2 regions of the Streptomyces sp. NPDC057002 genome follow, and region 1 is predicted to be linked to the other one. Evidence: riboswitches for the same ligand, from Rfam matches in the RefSeq annotation. Region 1 holds a riboswitch; the other holds the start of a gene.
What was found. Region 1 has a riboswitch for thiamine pyrophosphate ahead of thiC (phosphomethylpyrimidine synthase ThiC). Riboswitches for the same ligand answer to the same signal wherever they lie in the genome.
Positions count from the first base shown of each region.

Region 2: another riboswitch for thiamine pyrophosphate. It lies ahead of thiO (glycine oxidase ThiO); the one in region 1 lies ahead of thiC (phosphomethylpyrimidine synthase ThiC).

Region 1 is NZ_JBHURZ010000004.1:704,484-709,953, reverse strand. Features, by position in the region: gene thiC (phosphomethylpyrimidine synthase ThiC) at 348-2,150, opposite strand; TPP riboswitch at 2,143-2,332, opposite strand; gene ACFT32_RS23240 (YibE/F family protein) at 2,405-4,096, shown strand; gene ACFT32_RS23235 (SsgA family sporulation/cell division regulator) at 4,199-4,633, opposite strand; gene ACFT32_RS23230 (IclR family transcriptional regulator) at 4,732-5,457, opposite strand.
Region 2 is NZ_JBHURZ010000011.1:275,077-280,546, reverse strand. Features, by position in the region: gene pknB (Stk1 family PASTA domain-containing Ser/Thr kinase) at 1-1,543, opposite strand, end outside; gene ACFT32_RS40430 (thiazole synthase) at 1,647-2,444, opposite strand; gene thiS (sulfur carrier protein ThiS) at 2,447-2,647, opposite strand; gene thiO (glycine oxidase ThiO) at 2,644-3,813, opposite strand; TPP riboswitch at 3,811-3,922, opposite strand; gene ACFT32_RS40415 (hypothetical protein) at 3,975-4,325, shown strand; gene ACFT32_RS40410 (NAD(P)/FAD-dependent oxidoreductase) at 4,358-5,470, shown strand, end outside.

The sequences.
Region 1 (5,470 bases):
GAGCCGAGTAGTACGAGGACGATGAGTGTGACCCACCAACCCCACGCTGCCTGGTCCGTGATCACGTTGGTGACCAACCCTGTTGCAGAAGCCGCCACAACCGTAAGTGCAGCAGCAACCCCGCGCTTGGCAATCTCCGACACATGACCCCCATTGGTGAGGTGCGATCAGATGCCTAGCGTTACACAGTGCACCTTTCCTGGGTGCTCGGACGCTGACAAACTTCTGTGACCTGGCGCAGGGGGTAGTGCACGAGAGCCGCGGAGCGGGGTGTAGAGCACTAGTACTCGGATGCTCCTGGTGGGCGGCAGAGATCACTATCTCCACCGCCCAACGCCATGGGCTGATCAGTCAACGACCGGCAGATATACCCGGTTGCCGCTAGCCGCGAACTCCTTCGACTTCTGGAGCATTCCCTCAGCGATCTCCTCAGACGAGGCTCCCTCAGCCGCCGCACCACCGAACCGCTCTGTGATGCTTTGGCTAATCTTCATGCTGCAGAACTTGGGACCGCACATCGAGCAGAAGTGAGCCGTCTTGGCGGGCTCCGCCGGCAGGGTCTCGTCGTGGAACTCCCGTGCCGTGTCCGGGTCGAGGGCCAGGTTGAACTGGTCCTCCCACCGGAACTCGAAGCGGGCGTCGGACAGCGCGTCGTCCCAATCCTGGGCACCCGGGTGTCCCTTGGCGACGTCGGCCGCGTGGGCGGCGATCTTGTAGGTGATGACGCCGGTCTTGACGTCGTCACGGTTCGGCAGGCCCAAGTGCTCCTTGGGTGTGACGTAGCACAGCATGGCCGTGCCCCACCAGGCGATCATCGCGGCACCGATGCCGGAGGTGATGTGGTCGTACGCCGGCGCGACATCCGTGGTCAGCGGGCCGAGCGTATAGAACGGAGCTTCATCGCAGATCTCCTGCTGAAGGTCGATGTTCTCCTTGATCTTGTGCATCGGGACATGGCCCGGGCCTTCGATCATGGTCTGTACGTTGAAACGCTTGGCGATCCGGTTGAGTTCCCCGAGCGTTCGCAGTTCAGCGAACTGTGCCTCGTCGTTGGCGTCCGCGATGGAGCCGGGCCGCAGTCCGTCGCCGAGCGAGTACGTGACGTCGTACGCGGCGAGGATCTCGCAGAGTTCCTCGAAGTGCTCGTACAGGAACGACTCCCGGTGGTGCGCGAGGCACCAGGCGGCCATGATCGAGCCGCCGCGGGAGACGATGCCCGTCTTGCGGTTGGCCGTCAGCGGCACATAGGCCAGGCGCACGCCCGCGTGGACCGTCATGTAGTCCACGCCCTGCTCGGCCTGTTCGATGACCGTGTCCTTGTAGACCTCCCAGGTCAGATCCTCGGCCCGGCCGTCGACCTTCTCCAGGGCCTGGTAGAGCGGCACGGTGCCGATGGGGACGGGGGAGTTGCGCAGTACCCACTCACGCGTGGTGTGGATGTTGCGGCCGGTGGAGAGGTCCATGACCGTGTCGGCGCCCCAGCGGGTCGCCCAGGTCATCTTCTCGACCTCCTCCTCGATGGAGGACGTCACCGCCGAGTTGCCGATGTTGGCGTTGACCTTCACCAGGAACCTCTTGCCGATGATCATCGGCTCGATCTCCGGGTGGTTGACGTTGGCCGGCAACACGGCCCGGCCCGCGGCGATCTCGTCGCGGACCACCTCGGGCGAGACGTTCTCCCGGATGGCCACGTACTCCATCTCGGGCGTGATCTCGCCGCGACGGGCGTACGCGAGCTGCGTGACCGCCTCGCCGTCCCGGCTGCGACGCGGCTGACGCGGGCGGCCGGGGAAGACGGCGTCGAGGTTGCGGAGGCCGCCGCGGGGCGAGGTGTGCTTGATGCCGTCGTCCTCGGGACGGACGGGGCGGCCCGCGTACTCCTCGGTGTCGCCGCGGGAGATGATCCAGTTCTCCCGCAGCGGCGGCAGGCCCCTGCGGACGTCGGTGTCGACGTGTGGATCGGTGTACGGGCCCGAGGTGTCGTACAGCGTGACAGCCTGCCCGTTGGTGAGATGCACCTGCCGAACCGGCACGCGCAGGTCGGGGCGGGTGCCCTCGACGTACGCCTTGTGCCAGCCGATGGACTTCCCGGCCTCCTCGGACTGTGCGTCCTGAACGGAGGCAGGCGTGCGTGCGTCCTTGTCGGTCATGAGACCTACTCCCTACGCCGGCATTACCCGGTAACAGGTTCGGCGGTCGACGCAGCGGTTTCCGTCTGCCGACGTTCCGTGTGAAACATCACTCGACTTCGGTGATGTTTCATGTGAAACATCGCTGGGACGGAGGTCAGCGCCCTCTCAGCCCGGTGCTCCGAGCTCCCGCGTGTACAAAAGGTGCCCCCACGCTAGCGGCAATTCTGGCGCGGTGAACAGAGGGCCCCCCTCGTTCTTGCGATGATCGGTCGGTGACCACGACGCAGCGTCCCCCTTACCCACCGCCCGAGCCGCCTCGCGGATCCGGCGCCGGAAACGGCAACGGCCGGGGAGACGGCCACGATTTCGTCCCCGGGTCCGGGTATGGGCCCGGGACGGGTTTCGGTCCTGGGGCCGGAGCTGGTGCTGAGCGTGGTTCCGGCTATGCCGGGGGATACGGGCCGGGCAACGGCCAGGGCGGCGGCTCAGACGGTGGGCATGGAGTCGGCCCCGGCGACGGGCAGGGTCCGGGTTCCGGAGACGGACACGGACACGGAGAGGGTTCCGGGACCGGAGGAGGCGACGGCCACGGACACGGACAGGGTTCCGGGACCGGAGGAGGCGACGGCCACGGACACGGACCCGGACCCGATTCCGCTCCAGGTGGCGGACACGGGCACTCGCACAGCCACGGTCCGGCCACACCCGTCTCCATGCATCTGCGCAAGATCATCGCGGCGATCCTGATCCCGTTCGGCGCGGCCGTGCTGGTCGGTCTCGTTGTGCTGTGGCCGGGCGGCGCCCCGTCGCACGAGCGCACCGGTGTCGGGTTCGACCGGCAGACCGAACAGGCCTCGGTCACCAAGGTCGTGGAGATCAGCTGCAAGGAGGCCGGCGCCTCCGGGGTCCCGCCGACCGGCGACACCTCCACCGCCGAGGGCTCCTCCGCGGTGCAGCAGGAGAAGGGCACCTGCAAGCGCGCGACGATCCGGGTCGACAGCGGCAAGGACAAGGGCCGCACCTTCACCGAGATCATCCAGCCGGACCAGTCCCGCCAGCTGCACGAGGGCCAGAAGGTCGTGGTCGCCTACGAGCCCTCCGCGCCGAAGGACCTGCAGTACTCGGTCACCGACATCAACCGCCGTCTGCCCATGGGCCTGCTGGCCGGCATCTTCGCGCTCGCCGTCGTGGTCGTCGGGCGGCTGCGGGGGGTCATGGCCCTCATCGCACTGGCCATCAGCTTCATGGTGCTGAACTTCTTCATCCTGCCCGCGATCCTGCAGGGCTCGAACCCGCTGGTCGTGGCGGTGGTGGGCTCGAGCGCCATCATGCTCATCGCCCTGTACATGTGTCACGGACTGTCCGCACGGACCTCCGTGGCGGTGCTCGGCACCCTCATCTCCCTGCTGCTGATCGGCGTCCTCGGCTCGGTGTTCATCGACTGGGCCGCGCTCACCGGCAACACCGACGACAACACCGGTCTGATCCACGGCCTCTATCCGACGATCGACATGAGCGGTCTGCTGCTCGCCGGCGTCATCATCGGTTCGCTCGGTGTGCTCGACGACGTGACGGTCACACAGACCTCGGCGGTCTGGGAGCTGCACGAGGCCAATCCGTCGATGGGCTGGCGCGGGCTGTACCGCGCGGGCATCCGGATCGGCCGTGACCACATCGCCTCGGTCGTCAACACGCTCGTCCTCGCCTACGCGGGTGCCGCCCTGCCGCTGCTGCTGCTGTTCTCCATCGCGCAGAGCGGAGTGGGGACGGTCGCCAACAGCGAGCTGGTCGCGGAGGAGATCGTGCGCACGCTGGTCGGTTCGATCGGCCTTGTCGCCTCGGTGCCGGTCACCACCGTTCTGGCCGCGCTCGTGGTCTCGGCCGACCGCCCCAAGGAGGAGCGCGCCGTGGAGGCCTCTGCGGCTCCGGCACGCGGGGGGAGGGGCCGGCGGCGCAAGCGCTGACGTCTCTGAGCCAGACGTCCCAGCGCCACACCGCCGAAGCGTTCCCGCAGGGTCGGCGGCATCCGGTGAAGCGTTACTCCACCGTGCCGCCCGACGGGTGTCTCACCCGGCGCCCTGTTCCGCCAGGATGCGGTCCAGCGCCTCGTCGAGGTGGGCGTCGAAGTCGGCGAGCGAGCCTTCCTGGCCCAGCGGCACCAGCTTGTCGGTGCGGTCGAGGAAGGCGACGAGCGGTGCCGTGGAGGACCGGAACAACGCCTGGTCGCTGCCGACCTGAAGCCGGATCAGCACCTCGCCCAGCGTGTCCGGTTCGACGGGAGTGACCCGCACATCGCCCTCGCCGCACGGCTGGCCGACGCCGTCGATCAGCAGCTCCCGGCCGAAAGCCCACGTCACCGGTGCGTCACCGGGCAGGTGGAACGTCAGCCGGACGGCATAGGGATCACTGGTCTCATAGCGCAGCTCCACCGGAATGCGGAAGGAGAGCTCCTCGGACACGAGAAAGCTCATCATGACCTCTGCTTGTACGGACTCGCGCATCGCTAACCCCGTCATTCGCCGTGACTGGCCGGGAACGAACCTCTGACACTTGATGGAATCTTGCTGAACGTACACAGCAGATCACAAGGAGTGAGTTTTCACATACTGATAGAGAGCGCCAGCGACCCGAGTCGCCGCCCGATCTCGCTCTGCAACTGCCGGGCCGCGGGCAGCAGCCGGTCCTCCTGGTGGGCGGGCAGCGAGATGGCCATCGTCGCGGCCGTGGTGCCGAGGGTGAGCGGAATCGCCGCGCAGACCGCGCCCAGGGCGTACTCCTGACGCTCGGTCACCGGTTCCATCCGCCGCATCCGCTCCAGGCGCCGGAGCAGGCTGTGGTTGTCCCGCACCGTGTAGGGCGTGAGGGGCTGCACCGGATAGCGGTCGAGGTGGTCGCGGCGGGCCTCCCCGTCCAGCTGGGACAGCAGGCACTGCCCGATCGCGTGCGCGTGCCCGGTCTCCCGGAAGTCGGCCCACTCCTCGACCGCCGGGATGCCCGGGGTCTCGGAAACGCACATGACTTCGATCTCGCCCTCTCGGTACGCCGCGTAGTAGACGGGGACGCCGAGCAGGTCTCGCCACTGCGCGAGCGTGTCGACCACCGTGCTGCGACGTTTCTGCCGCGCCCCGCTGCTGCTCAGCCGCTCGGCGGCCTCACCGAGGAAGAACAGGCCCTTGTCCCGGCGCAGATAGCCCTCGTGCACGAGAGTGCGCAGCAGGTGGTACGTCGTGGGCAGCGCGAGCCCCGTCTCGCGGGCCAGTTGCTTGGCGGGAGCGCCGTAGTCATGTCCGGCGACGGTTTCCAGCAGGCGCATGGCGCGCTGCACGGATCCGATGAGG
Region 2 (5,470 bases), on a different contig from region 1:
TGGGGCTGCCCTTGCTGACGACCAGCGCGACGGCGGTGCCCGCGCGCACCTTCGTGCCGTCGGCGGGCCGCGCGGAGATCACCGAGCCCTTCGGCACGTCCTCGCTGAACTCCCGGGTGACCATGCCCGGCTCAAGACCGTCCTCCTTCAGCTGGGCCCGCGCCTTGGCCAGCTGCTGGCCCTCCAGGGCGGGCACGCGCACGGTCTCGGGGCCGTCGGAGACGGTGATGCTCACCGAGTCGTTGCCACGGATGCGCGTCCCGGACTTCGGGTCGGAGCTGATGATCTGGCCCCGCTCCACGGTGTCGCTGTAGGCGTGCTCGACCTTGCCGAGATCCAGCCCGGCGTCCTCCAGCCGGCTCTCGGCCTCGGTCTGCGTCTTCGCCAGCAGCGGGGGGACCTCGGTGAACTGGCCCGAGTTGATGTACCAGATGCCGCCGCCGAGGCCCAGCACCAGCAGCACGGCGACGACGATCGCCAGCGGACCGCGCCGGGACCCCGGGCGGCGCCGGGACGGCGGGGGCGGCGGGGACTCGAAACGGCTGGTGCGGTTGAGCGCCGCCTCGGACGTCTCGTCGTCCTCGTTGACCGGCAGCGGGCGCAGGGTCCCCAGCGCGCGCGGGATCACGCTCGTACGGTCGTCGGCGCCGTCGTGCTCCGCGGAGAGCGCCTGCGGCGGCACCATGTCCAGCTGCTCCGCGCTCAGCCCGGCGCGACCGTCGCGGACCCGCGCGAGCAGCGCCACCGCGTCGTGCGGGCGGATGTCCGGGGTGCGGGCGGTCGCCGAGGCGACCATCTCGTCCAGCTCGTAGGCCAGACCGGGTACGGCGGCCGACGGCGGCGGGACGTCCTCGTGCAGGTGCTTGTACAGGATCACGGCCGGGGAGTCCGCGTCGTGCGGCTTGTCGCCGGTCAGCATCTCGTACAGCATCACCCCGCACGCGTACACGTCGACGCGGGGGTCCGCGGTGCCGTTCTCTATCTGCTCGGGTGCGAGGTACGCGACCGTGCCGAGCACGGTCCCTGTGGTGTTCGTCACCGTGTCCACGGCACGGACGAGTCCGAAGTCGGCGACCTTCACCCGGCCGTCGTCCCCTATCAGGACGTTCTCGGGCTTCATGTCCCGGTGCACGAACCCGGCGCGGTGGGCGGCGCCCAGCGCGGCCAGCACCGGCTCCAGGATGTCCAGGGCGGCCCGCGGCTGCAGGGCCCCGCGCTCGCGCAGTACGTCCCGCAGGGTGCAGCCCGCGACGTACTCCATGGCGAGATAGACGTACGAGCCGTCGGTGCCCTGGTCGAAGACCTGCACCACGTTCGGATGGGCCAGTCGGGCGACGGACTTCGCCTCGCGGATGAACCGCTCGACGAACGAGCCGTCGACGGCGAGCGAGGGGTGCATCACCTTGAGCGCGAGAACGCGGTCCAGCCGGGTGTCCACAGCCCGGTAGACCGTCGCCATCCCGCCGACGGCGATCCGCGCGTCGATGCGATACCGGCCGTCGAGCACCTGCCCGACCAAGGGGTCCTGAAGGGTCGTGTCCACGGAGGCGAGTGTACGAGCCACGACCGACAGCCCGCCGCCCCGTCCGGATTCGGGCCGGTACTGCGACTGACCTGTGACGTGTGTCCCGGGCCGTGGCCCCCGGTCACCGGAAGGCGGGCCGCTCCGGGTCCAGTACGGCCACGCCCTCCGTCGGGGACGACGCCTCCGCGAAATGCCGCCGCGGGATGCGCCCGGCCCGGTACGCCAGCCGCCCCGCCTCCACGGCATGCCGCATCGCGTCGGCCATCAGGACCGGCTCCTGCGCCCGCGTCACCGCCGAGGCGAGCATCACACCGGCGCAGCCCAGCTCCATCGCCAGCGCCGCGTCGGACGCCGTACCGGCGCCGGCGTCGAGGATCACCGGCACGCGCGCGTGCTCGACGATCAGCTGGAAGTTGTGCGGGTTGCGGATGCCGAGCCCGGAGCCGATCGGCGAGCCGAGCGGCATGATCGCCGCACAGCCGGCGTCCTCCAGCTTCCGCGCAAGCACGGGGTCGTCATTGGTGTACGGCAGCACCGTGAACCCGTCGTCGACCAGCGTCTCGGCCGCCTCCAGCGTCTCGATCGGATCCGGCAGCAGTGTGCGCTCGTCGGCGATGACCTCCAGCTTGACCAGGTCCGTGCCGAGGGCCTCGCGCGCGAGACGGGCCGTGAGGACGGCCTCTCCGGCGGTGAAACAGCCCGCCGTGTTGGGCAGCACCCGGATACCGAGCCGGTCCAGGACGGACAGCACCGAACCGTGCACCGAGGGGTTCACCCGGCGCATCGCGACCGTCGTCAGCTCCGTCCCGGAGGCGACCAGGGAACGCTCCAGCACATCGAGGCTGGGCGCCCCGCCCGTGCCCATGATCAGTCGGGACGTGAAGGACGTACCACCGAGGACAAACGGATCGCCGGCCATGGTCAGCCTCCTTGGACGGCGGTGAGGACTTCCACGCGGTCTCCCTCGGCGAGGGACGTGGCCGGCCACTGCGCGCGCGGGACGACGGTTTCGTTGAGGGCGGCGGCCACTCCGGAGGGTGAGGCGGTGAGCGACCTCACGACGGTGTCGAGAGCCGTGCCGGGCCGGACGTCCCGGGGCTCCCCGTTGACGGAGATGTTCATACGGGCTGCTCCGTGAGTGCGGTGGCGGTACTGAAGCGCTTCGGGGTGAAGGGGCGGGCTTCCTCGGGGAGTTCGCCCGCCGTCAGGACGTGCGCCATGGCGTCGCCGGTCACCGGGGTGAGCAGGACACCGTTGCGGTAGTGCCCGGTGGCCAGCAGCAGACCCTCCAGGCCGGTCGGGCCGAGCAGCGGCGCGTTGTCGGGGGAGCCGGGCCGCAGTCCGGCGCGGGTCTCCGTGAACGGCAGCTCGGTGATGCCCGGGACCAGCTCGTGCGCGTCGCGCAGCAGCTCGTACACGCCGCCCGCCGTCACGGTGGTGTCCCAGCCCGTTTCCTCGCTGGTCGCCCCGATGACCAGCTCGCCGCTCTCGCGCGGCACCAGATAGACATGGCTGCCGCGCACGACCGCGCGCACGGTCCGGCTCAGGAAGGGCCCGTGCCGCCCCGGCATGGTCAGCCGTACGACCTGCCCCTTCACCGGCCGCACGGGAGGCAGTACGTCCTCGGGGACGCCCGCGAGCCGTCCGCTGAGGCTGCCCCCGGCCAGCACCACCTGCCCGGCGTCCAGGGCGGTCCCGTCGGCCGTGACGACGCCCGCGGCCCGGTCCCGCACGACGGTGAGCCGCTCCGCCCATGCCCGGTGGAAGACCACCCCCGCCCGTTCGCACGCCGTCACCAGCGCCCCGGACAGCCGCCGCGGGTCGATCTGGTGGTCGCCGTCGACGCGCAGCCCGCCGCGCACGCCCGGCGCGAGCATCGGCTCCAGGCGACGGCACTCCCGCCCCGACAGCCACTGCGACTCCAGGCCGGACTGTTGCTGCAGGGCGTGCAGTTCGCGCAGATGCGCCCGGTCGTCGGCGTCCAGGGCGACGGCGAGCGTGCCGCAGCGGCGGTAGCCGAGGTCGTGGCCCGTGAGGTCGGTGAGCTCGGCCGCGAAGTCCGGGTAGCGCCGGGCGGAGGCGAGGTTCAGACCGAGCAGGGTCTGCTCGCCGTAGTGCAGTTCCGTGACGGCGGCCAGCATGCCGGCCGCCACCTGCGCGGCCCCGCCGCCCGGCTCGGGGTCCACCACGGCCGTGGTGAGCCCGCGTTGTGCGGCCCGCCACGCGGTGACCAGGCCGATGATGCCGCCCCCGATGACGAGGACGTCTGACGTTCGCGTACGCGGCATGGGCGTCCAGCCCCTCCCTTCGCCGGCATGACCCGGATCAGGTTCGTACGGTCGGAGGCCGCCAGCCTCCCTCTCAGCCCGGTGCGTCCGGGCTCCCGCGAGTGCTCTACGTTGGCCACCCTAGCCCGATGCCGTATGTCGCAGTAAGGGAGCCTCCGTCCATGGCCCGATCCCTCGACGGTCTTCTCCTCGCCCCGGTCGCCGACCAGGCCCCGGGCCAGGTGGGGACCCGCACCCGGTTCACGTACCACGAGAAGGACGGCGAGATCTGGGCCGAGTACTCGGGCGGCGACGTCGTACGCGGCCACCTCGTGGGTACCCGGGAAGGTGACCGGCTGGACTTCCGGTACGTACAGCTCAAGCAGGACGGAACCACCTCCTCGGGGCACTGTGTGTCGACGGTCGTGGAGCTGCCCGACGGGCGGGTGAGGCTGGAGGAGACGTGGGAGTGGGAGTCGCAGCGGGGCAGCGGGACGAGCGTTGTGGAGCAGGTCACTGCGCATGAGCACTGACTGACAAAACGTCAGTTGTCTATGGTGATCAGGTGAGCGAGCAGACGCAGGAAGCAGGTCCGTCCGCGCCGCGGCGCGTGGTCGTGGCGGGTGCGGGCATGGCCGGTGTGCAGACCGCGGTCGCCCTGCGGGAGCAGGGCTTCAGCGGCACCGTGATCCTCATCGGCGCCGAGCCCCACCAGCCGTACGACCGGCCCCCGTTGTCCAAGGCCGTCCTGCTCGGCAAGGCCGAGGGCTCCGCCTTCGACCTCGACTTCGAGGCCCTCGGCATCGAGCTGCGGCTCGGCTGCGAGGTGCTGGGCCTGCGCCCCGGCGATCACGAGCTGGACACCGAGGACGGGCCCGTGCCGTACGACGCCCTCGTCGTCGCGACCGGCGCCGAGCCGGTCCGGCTGCCCGGCGCGGAGGGCGTGCCGGGCGTGCATCTGCTGCGCACCCTGGACGACGCCGAGCGGCTGCGGCCCGTGCTGGCCCGCAAGCACGACATCGTGGTCGTCGGCGCGGGCTGGATCGGCGCGGAGTTCGCCACCGCCGCGCGCGAGGCCGGCTGCGCGGTGACCGTCGTGGAGGCCGCCGAACGGCCGCTCGCCGGGGCGCTGCCCGCCGAGGTCGCGGCCCCGATGGCCGGCTGGTACGCCGACGCGGGTGCGGTGCTGCGCACGCACGCGCGCGTGGAGCGCGTCGAGCCCGGGGCGGTGCTCCTCGACGACGGCACGCGGCTGCCGGCGGGCGCGGTCGTGGTCGGCATCGGCGCCCGCCCCGCCACGGCGTGGCTCGCCGGCTCCGGAGTGGAGCTCGGTGCCCAGGGCGAGATCGTGTGCGACCGGCACCTGCGTACGTCGGTGCCGGACGTGTACGCGGTCGGCGACTGCGCATCCTTCCCCTCGGGGCGGTACGGCGAGCGCCTGCTGGTCCACCACTGGGACAACGCCCTCCAGGGGCCGCGCACGGTGGCCCTGAACATCGTCGGCCGGGCCTCGGGGGAGACCCCGGCGGTGTACGACCCGGTGCCGTATTTCTGGTCCGAGCAGTTCGGGCGGTTCGTGCAGTACGCCGGGCACCATGCCGGTGCCGACACGACCCTGTGGCGGGGCGACCCGGCCGGGCCGGCCTGGACGGTCTGCTGGCTCCGCGGCGACCGCCTG